DNA from 2 places in the Paraburkholderia sp. SECH2 genome. Region 2 is predicted to be linked to the other one. Evidence: riboswitches for the same ligand, from Rfam matches in the RefSeq annotation. Region 2 holds a riboswitch; the other holds the start of a gene.

Region 1 (4,416 bases), on a different contig from region 2:
CGCACTCACCGATGACAACGCCATCGACCGTCGCATCGCCCAGCGTCTGCGCGGATTACGCGCCGAGCGCAACTGGTCGCTCGACGATCTCGCCAAGCTGAGCAACGTCAGCCGCGCCACCCTCTCGCGCCTCGAGAACGCCGCCGTGAGCCCCACGGCGAGTGTGCTGGGCAAGCTCTGCGTGGCCTACGGCTTGCCGATGTCGCGTCTCATGCACATGGTCGAAGAGGACTTCGCGCCGCTGGTGGCGCGCGACGAGCAGTCGATCTGGGTCGACTCGAGCGTCGGTTTCCGGCGCCGCTCCGTGTCGCCACCCGCCCAGGCGCTGAGCGGCGAGGCGCTGGAGTGTGAACTCGATGCCGGCGTACGCATCACATACGACGCGTCGCCGAGAGCCGGCCTCGAACATCATCTGATCCTGCTTGAAGGGCAACTGCAGATCACCGTCGACGGCCGAAGTCACGATCTGCAACCCGGCGACTGTCTGCGCTACCAACTGTTCGGTCCCAGCGCGTTCGTCACGCCCTCGCATAGCGCGGCGCGCTACATCCTCTTCATCGTCTGAGTTCGAGCCACCATGAACGCGACCAGCATCACGACCTTTTCCGCCGACGACCTTGTTCGCCATCTGCCCGAACTCGGCGCGCTGCTGCGTGCCTGCGTCCGTGACGGTGCGAGCGTTGGCTTTGTATTGCCGTATAGCGTCGAGGAAAGTGAGGCGTTCTGGCGCGGCAAGGTGCTGCCGTCGCTGCGTGCGGGTGCGCTGGTGCTTTTTGTTGCTCGCCATGGCGAGGCGATTGCCGGCACCGTGCAACTTGATTACGACACGATGCCGAACCAGCGTCATCGCGCCGAGGTGCGCAAGCTGCTGGTCCATCCGTCGTTCCGCCGTCAGGGCATCGCCAAAGCGCTGATGGCGGAACTGGAACAGCGTGCGCACCAGTTGCAGCGCAGCCTGTTGACGCTCGATACGCGCACCGGCGACAAGGCCGAGCCGCTCTATGCCGCGCTCGGTTATCAGACGGCTGGTGTGATCCCGCAGTTTTGCCGCGACACACTGGAGGAGCGGCTTGATTCGACCACCATCATGTACAAGACGCTGTGAGCGTGATGCAGGCGAGTCTGCATCGCGTGATTTAACGGCGCGAATCGAGCGCGATCCGTACAGCCAGACCGGCGAGCACGGTGCCCATCAGCCAGCGTTGCACCAGCAGCCATACCGGCCGCCCAGCGAGAAACCCGGCGATTGAACCTGCCATGATCGCAATCAACGCGTTGATCGTGACGGAGACGACGATTTGCACGCAACCCAGCGCGATCGACTGCGTGAGCACGCTGCCGTGCTCCGGTGAAATAAATTGCGGCAACAGCGACAGATACATCACCGCGATCTTCGGATTCGCGAGGTTCGTGACGAGCCCCATGGTGAAGAGTTTGCGGCGGCTGTCGTGCGGCAGGTCGCGCACCTGGAACGGCGAGCGGCCTCCCGGCTTGACCGCCTGCCACGCCAGATACAGCAGGTAGAGCGCGCCGCCGAAACGCAGCGCGTCGTACGCGTAGGGCACCGTCAGCAGCAGTGCGGTGATACCGAACGCCGCGCAAAACATGTAGAACACAAAGCCGAGCGCGACGCCTCCGAGCGACACAAGCCCTGCGCGCCGCCCCTGGCAGAGCGATCGCGAGATCAGATAGATCATGTTCGGGCCGGGCGTGAGCACCATGCCGAGCGAGACCAGAGCAAAGGCGAGCAACGTTGTGGCAGCGGGCACGGCGTTCTCCTGTGGGAATTGAAATCGGGCAGTGCCGCTAAATATAGCCGATGCCACTGGTACTGTGCCGATGGCGCATTGCATCGAAAGAAACACTTGCGGCGAAATTTATTGCCCGGTATCGTCTAGCCGTTCTGCAATGCAGCGCGGGAGAGATCGTCAGAGGATTGTGACGACGCCGACGGAGCAACCGCCCCGGAAACTCTCAGGCAAAAGGACCGCGCAGCTGGAACATCTGGAGAGCGGCGCCATGCGCGCCCACCGAAGGGGATTCCCTGCATACCGCATGCATCGCGATGCGTATGCTCACAGGAAGAAACTCTCAGGTACATGGACAGATGGGGCATCGACGCCGGTTTCGACACGAAATCGACACCGGTGATGCTCAACTACTCTGGACCATGTCATGTCACGAATCGCCGTTATAGGCGCCGGCATTACCGGCGTTACGACTGCGCACGCCCTTGCGCAGCGCGGCCACCACGTCACCGTGTTCGAACGTCATCGCTATGCGGCGATGGAGACCTCGTTCGCCAACGGCGGCCAGTTGTCCGCCAGCAATGCCGAAGTCTGGAACAGCGCGGCCACGGTGCTCAAGGGCTTGCGCTGGATGCTCACGCGCGACGCCCCGCTGCTGCTCAATCCGATGCCCACGTGGCACAAGTATTCGTGGATGGGCGAGTTTCTAAGGCAGATTCCTCATTACCGGACGAACACCGTTGAAACGGTGCGGCTCGCGATTGCGGCGCGCGAGCACCTGTTTTCGATAGCCGAGCGCGAAGGGATCGACTTCGATCTGGAGCGGCGCGGCATCTTGCACATCTACAAGACGCGCAAGGAATTCGATGCGGCCAGCAAGGTGAATGAATTGCTGCGCGAAGGCGGGCTGGAGCGGAATCCGGTGACGTCGAGCGAGTTGCACGCGATCGAGCCCACGCTGCATGGTGATTTTTTTGGTGGATTTTTTACGCCTTCCGATTCCACTGGCGATATTCACAAGTTCACACGCGGGTTGGCTGAAGCTTGCGTGCGGCATGGTGTCGAGTTTCACTACGACGCGGAAATTACGGCAATCGAGCAGCCGGCTGAGGGTCGGTTTTCGTTGATGGTCAATCTGGAAGGTGAATCGCAACGGTTTGCTTTCGAGCGGATCGTGGTGTGCGCCGGTGTGAAGAGCCGCGACTTCGCGGCGATGCTTGGCGATCACGTGAACGTCTATCCGGTTAAGGGTTATTCGATCACCGTATGTCTCGATGATGAAGTGAGTCAGCAGAACGCGCCGTGGGTCAGTTTGCTCGACGACAGCGCGAAGATCGTGACGAGCCGGCTTGGCGTGGACCGGTTTAGGGTTGCGGGGACGGCGGAGATCAATGGGTTCAATCGGGATATCCGGTCGGATCGGATTGCGCCGCTGGTCGACTGGACTCGACGGTATTTTCCTGAGGTGTCGACCTCGAAGGTGATTCCGTGGGCGGGGTTGAGGCCGATGTTGCCGAGCATGTTGCCGAAGGTCGGGCGTGGGAAACGGCGAGGTGTTTTTTATAACACCGGGCACGGGCATTTGGGGTGGACGTTGTCGGCGGCTACGGCGCAGGTTTTGGCGGGGGTGATTTAGTAGGCGTTTTTGCGACAGGCCCGGTGCCCGCAAGGACACCGGCAGCACTCTCCACTGTTTCCAGTGCCTTCAAGGCAGTTTTCGACCTGGGCGCGGGACTGCTTGCGGCTTCCATGAAATCAGGATTCCCGCTTCCCCGCATAGCTGATTGATTGAATCCAGGGCGGCTTCTGGCACCAACCAGAGCCAAAGGTCATTCCCTATGGGCTGCAGGGATCCACGATTGTCTTCCGCGACAATCCATTCTTTAAGCTGAATGCCACCAACCACGATGTTAAGGTGACGATCACTTATAACATTGATCGGATACACCATCCTTAGCATGCTTTCTTGATAGCGAGCCGCTCCATAAGATCCGCCTGGCACTTCCTTGCCGAAGGCCGACGGATTCTCAAATGGCTTCAGTTTCGCGAGATTGCTCCCGGCTGCATAGTAAAACGCGGAGGTCATCTTCGGCGCTTCATATGCTATTCCATAAGAGACATTCAGACTCGTGGCTATTCGCTTGATGTAGTCGATAAACTTGTCGGCACTATCCGCAAGTTGAACATCGATCTGTGCATCAATACCAAAAAAACCGCCAAAGGAAGGCGTGTTGTAGCCGAACGAAGCGCGCCAAGGTATCTGGCCACCTGAGTTGTTGTATATCCGGAAATCGGTTGCGACTCCAGATTCAATCAGGCTCTTGAGCTCGTCGAAAGGAACCTCAACAAGTTCGACGTCCCTCTCGCCAGCGACTTCAATGTAACGTGTATATCCCGCAGTCGTTATGTCGACCGACATTGCTGAAAAGAACTCATGGCCGGCCTTGTATGCTTCAAGCGGACTTATTCGATCTGTCCCATATAGCGCCATTCCTGTGCACATGATCCGCCCACTAAATTCCGGAAATAAGGTCATCCAAAACGCTCTTGATGTCGGACGCGTTGTACGGATGATCGAGAACGATAATTTCGCCGCGATTTGATGCCGGCAGATTGCCCATGGCGGCCCTATTTCGAGCAGTCAACGTTGGAAGCTTGGCCCCCATAT
Region 2 (4,416 bases):
GCACGTCGTCGGCGACGTAAAACACGTTCGACTTCGGCTTGCCGACGCGTTGCAGCAGCGTCATCGCTTCGGCGGCCGCGGTGGCTTCGTCGAGCAGCGATGCGTTCGAGATCGCCAGACCGGTCAGGTCGACGATCATTTGCTGGAAGTTCAGTAGCGCTTCCAGACGGCCCTGCGAGATTTCCGGCTGATACGGCGTGTACGCGGTGTACCACGCCGGATTTTCCAGCACGTTACGCAGGATCACCGTCGGCGTGTGTGCGTTGTAATAGCCCTGCCCGATATACGAGCGGAACACCTGGTTCTTGTCCGCCAGCTCACGCAGCGCGGCGAGCGCTTCGGCTTCGCTCTTCGGCTGGGCGAAGGGGCCGAGCGGCAGCGTTTCGGTGCGGCGGATCGTCTTCGGAATGACCGCGTCGATCAGCGCGGCGCGCGATGCGAAGCCGAGGGCTTCGAGCATCGCTTGCTGGTCGGCCGAATCCGGGCCGATGTGCCGTTCAGCGAAGGCGTCATGCACTTCGAGCGCGGCGAGCGAGAGAGGAGTGCGGTTCATCAGACGATCCGGGTGTTCGAGCTTCATGAGGTGTTCCTGGCGGTGCGGGCGTCCGTTCGACTGTCGAATCGGACGCGCCGCGCCTGTCGGGTTTAAACGTAATGGTGCAACTTGCGGTGAATCAGGCGCCGACGGACTTTGCGTACGCGTCTGCGTCGATCAGGCGATCCTGCGATGCGTCCGCAGCCGGCTTGATCTTGAAGAGCCAGTTCTCGTACGGCGCGCTGTTGACGCCATCCGGCGTGTCGGCGACGGCCGGGTTCGCTTCGATGATTTCGCCCGAGACCGGCGCGTAGATATCGGAAGCGGCTTTCACCGACTCGATCACGGCGACGGTGTCGCCGGCGTTGACGGTCTTGCCCAGTTCCTGGACTTCGAAGAAGACGATGTCGCCGAGCGCTTCCTGCGCGTGGTCGGTGATGCCGACCGTCAGCGTGCCGTCTGCTTCGGTGCGGACCCACTCGTGCGATTCGGTGTATTTCAGATCGGCCGGGATGCTCATCGGATGCTCCTATGCGGTGTTATTCGGTATGAACTTAAAAAGATTGACGCACGCGCCGGCTGCTTAAACTGCGAGCACTTTGCCGTTGCGTACGAACGGCAGTTTTACCACGCTTGCGGGTACGTTTTTGTCACGAATCTGAACGTGAACGGTGTCGCCCGGCTGCACGCCTTTCGGCACGCGCGCGAAGGCGATCGATTCCTGCATCGTGGGTGAAAAAGTGCCGCTGGTGATTTCGCCTTCGCCTTCCGGCGTGACGACTTTCTGGTGAGCACGCAGCACGCCTGCCGCCTTGCCGTTTTCCTTCAGCAGGATCAGGCCGACGAACGAGGCCTGCGAGCCGTCGGCCTCAAGTTTGGCCTTGCCGACGAAGTCGCGCGGCGAGGTCAGGTCGACGGTCCAGGCGAGGCCGGCATCCAGCGGCGAGACGTTGTCGTCCATATCCTGGCCGTACAGGTTCATGCCGGCTTCGAGACGCAGCGTGTCGCGCGCGCCGAGACCCGCGGGGCGCACGCCTTGACGCACCAATGCGTCCCAGAACTCGCAAACGGACGTTGCGGGCAGGACGATTTCGAAGCCGTCTTCGCCGGTGTAGCCGGTGCGGGCAATCATCAGTTCGCCAAACGGCGTGTTGTCGACGATGGCGGCGTTAAACGGCTTAAGGAGTTCGGTGGAGGTGCGGCTGGACGGCGCGACTTGCCAGACCTTATCGCGGGCGTTCGGGCCTTGCACGGCGACGATCGCCAGATCGCGGCGCGGCGTGATGGTCAGGCCGTAGCTGCCTTCGGCGTTGAGCTTGGTGAACCAGGCGACGTCTTTCTCTGCGGTGCCGGCGTTGACGACCAGGCGGAAGTGCGTCTCGCTGAAGTAATAGACGATCAGATCGTCGATCACACCGCCATTCGGGTTCAGCAGACAGGAGTAGAGCGCGCGGCCCGGCGTTTGCAGCTTGGCGACGTTATTGGCCAGCGCGTGTTCGAAGAAGGCGCGCACGCGCTCGCCGGTGAAATCGACGACGCACATATGCGAGACGTCGAACATGCCGGCGTCGGTGCGCACGGCGCGGTGTTCGTCGATCTGCGAGCCGTAGTTGACGGGCATGTCCCAGCCGCCGAAATCGACCATGCGAGCGTTGAGCGCACGATGGGTGGCGTTGAGCGGGGTGTGTTTGAGTTCGGTCATGGGGCCTCAGGCGTCTCGCGAAACAAAAAAGGCCATGCGGCGCTACGCCTCGCGGCTGATGCCTGCGAGCGATTGCGTTGCATGACCCCTCTGTCCTCGATACCTGAGAGATTGCGCTGCCGTGCGATGGTGAAGCCCTGATCGCTACGGTGAAACGCGCGCCCCTTCGGTGGGCAGCTTGCCAGAATCTGCTCGATTAAACGATGCAGATGGCTACTGCCGCTCTCCAGAGTGCGAAAAACCGGTGCCTTGATGTTGCCTGGGCGCGGGTTCTTCGACGCAGTCGGTCCTTTTGCCTGAGAGTTTGCGGGTGTGCCCCTTCGGCGGTGCGGCCTGCGATTTTCTGCGGCCAGCACGCTCTCCCGACGCGTGCGGCGAATGTACGCGAGGGCCGGGGGCTTGTCAAATAAAGGCCCGCAAGGGGCATGGGGGTTGGCGCTGCGGGTTCGCGAAAGTCAAAAAAAGCGCGGGACGTGATGCCCGCGCTTCTTTGCTTCGGTGCCTGAACCGGCACGATTATTCGCCGATGGCGTGTGCCGCGTTGTCCAGTTCCTGGTTCAGCACGCGCTGTTCGTCGCCGGACAGGCCGCCGCCGTGTTGCGCCGCCATGTCGTGAGCTTCCTGACGGATCACGTCGAGACGATGGTGCAACGCGCCGCCTTGCGGGGGCGGGTAGTAGCCTTGGTTGACGCGAGCGTCGATGCGGCGGCTCAGGTTGTCGATCCGGCCGTTGACCTGGTTGAAGCGCTGATCCGCAATTTGTTGCGGGTTAGGACGCGGCGCCGGCGCAGGTTGCTGAGGGGCCACCACGCAGGCGGCGAGGGAGCTGAGCAATGCGCATGCTGCTAGTGCGCGGACGATACGGGGCATGGACACTCCGGGAAGTCGTTGTCGTTTTGTGGTGCTACTGGGGTAGCAACGGATTGCCGGGGATTCACGCTGACCGCGGAGACGGGGTTATTTGTAACGTTATGTTCCTTTCGGGCTTGTCAGGCTTTTTGCCATTGGCGGCGGCATGGTTCGCGTGTTGCCGCCAATGGCGCAGAAAGCGGCCCGTAGCGCAGGAAAACGTCAGCGAATGCGTTCAAATGGCAATCGGACGCCTTCTTCTGAACTCCGGGCTGCAAGCTCGATGATTGTCATGACGTCGACTGCGTCCTGAGCGCTGACGGGAAATTTCGCGCCGTTCTGAATGGCATCCGCCAAGGCAATATAAAAGCCGACGTAGTCGCCGTTGCGCGTGGGCACCTCCCGCTCGACTTCCTGACCCTCTTCAAGCACACGCAACACACCGGGCGCATTGCCGGCGCCGAACCCGTCATCGCCCGGCCGCAAGCCGGCTTTCAACTGATCTTCCTGCGTATCGAGCCCGTATTTGACGTAGCTCCCTTGCGTGCCGTGAATCGTAAACCTCGGTGCGACGTACGCAGTCAACGCGCTGGCATGCAACACCACCTCGAATTCACCGTAGCCCAGCTGAATATGGACGTAGTCCGGTGCACTGGCTTGATCGCGATGCGTCCGAACCGTCGCGGACACGGTCTGCGGTGCGCCGAACAACGCCAGCGCCTGGTCGATCAGGTGCGGTCCAAGATCGAATAGCAGGCCGCCGCCGCGCGAAGCTTCCTCGCGCCAACGCTGCCGAACTTCCGGCCGGAAACGGTCGAAATGCGATTCGTATTGCGTGATGCGTCCCAATTCTCTGCTGGCAAGCAGATCCCGCACGGTCAGAAAATCACCGTCCCAGCGGCGGTTATGAAAGGGGACGAACCGCTTGCTGCGAGCCAGTGCAATGTTGGCGAGCGTGTGGGCGTCGGCGGCGGTGAGCGTGACCGGCTTGTCGACCACCACGTGCTTGCCTGCTTCCAGCGTGCGGCGCGCCAGGTCGAAGTGCGTGTCGTTGGGCGTCGCGATGACGACGCAATCGATTTCTTCGAGCTCCAGCAGGGCGTCGAGATCGGCCACCACCTTTGCGTGCGGGTAATCGGCCAGCGCGTGCTCGGGCTGGCTCGTCGCGATGGCTGCGATGCTGGCCCGCCCGCAGTGCTCGATCACCGGCGCATGAAAGGTCGCGCCAGCAAAACCGTAACCCATCAATCCAATCTTCAGCGATGCGGACATGCGTGTCTTCCTGCAAAAACGGCGCGCCGCTTTGCCACCGCGGCGGCGGCGCGCAACA

What was found. A riboswitch is a leader RNA that binds a small molecule or an ion and turns the genes downstream of it on or off. The one in region 2 is predicted to bind glycine.
Region 1: it holds a riboswitch for glycine, as region 2 does, so the genes downstream of both, M0D66_RS11170 (D-amino acid dehydrogenase) here and gcvT (glycine cleavage system aminomethyltransferase GcvT) in region 2, are expected to answer to the same signal.

The regions. Positions count from the first base shown of each region.
Region 1 covers NZ_JALPRH010000005.1:8,197-12,612, forward strand. Annotated here, with positions in the region: gene M0D66_RS11155 (helix-turn-helix domain-containing protein) at 1-565, shown strand, start outside; gene M0D66_RS11160 (GNAT family N-acetyltransferase) at 578-1,105, shown strand; gene M0D66_RS11165 (LysE family translocator) at 1,137-1,769, opposite strand; glycine riboswitch at 1,907-2,000, shown strand; gene M0D66_RS11170 (D-amino acid dehydrogenase) at 2,176-3,384, shown strand; gene M0D66_RS11175 (hypothetical protein) at 3,454-4,284, opposite strand; gene M0D66_RS11180 (DUF6531 domain-containing protein) at 4,262-4,416, opposite strand, start outside.
Region 2 covers NZ_JALPRH010000022.1:51,216-55,631, forward strand. Annotated here, with positions in the region: gene gcvP (aminomethyl-transferring glycine dehydrogenase) at 1-580, opposite strand, end outside; gene gcvH (glycine cleavage system protein GcvH) at 675-1,055, opposite strand; gene gcvT (glycine cleavage system aminomethyltransferase GcvT) at 1,119-2,237, opposite strand; glycine riboswitch at 2,318-2,477, opposite strand; glycine riboswitch at 2,511-2,612, opposite strand; gene M0D66_RS28590 (hypothetical protein) at 2,754-3,107, opposite strand; gene M0D66_RS28595 (oxidoreductase) at 3,309-4,358, opposite strand.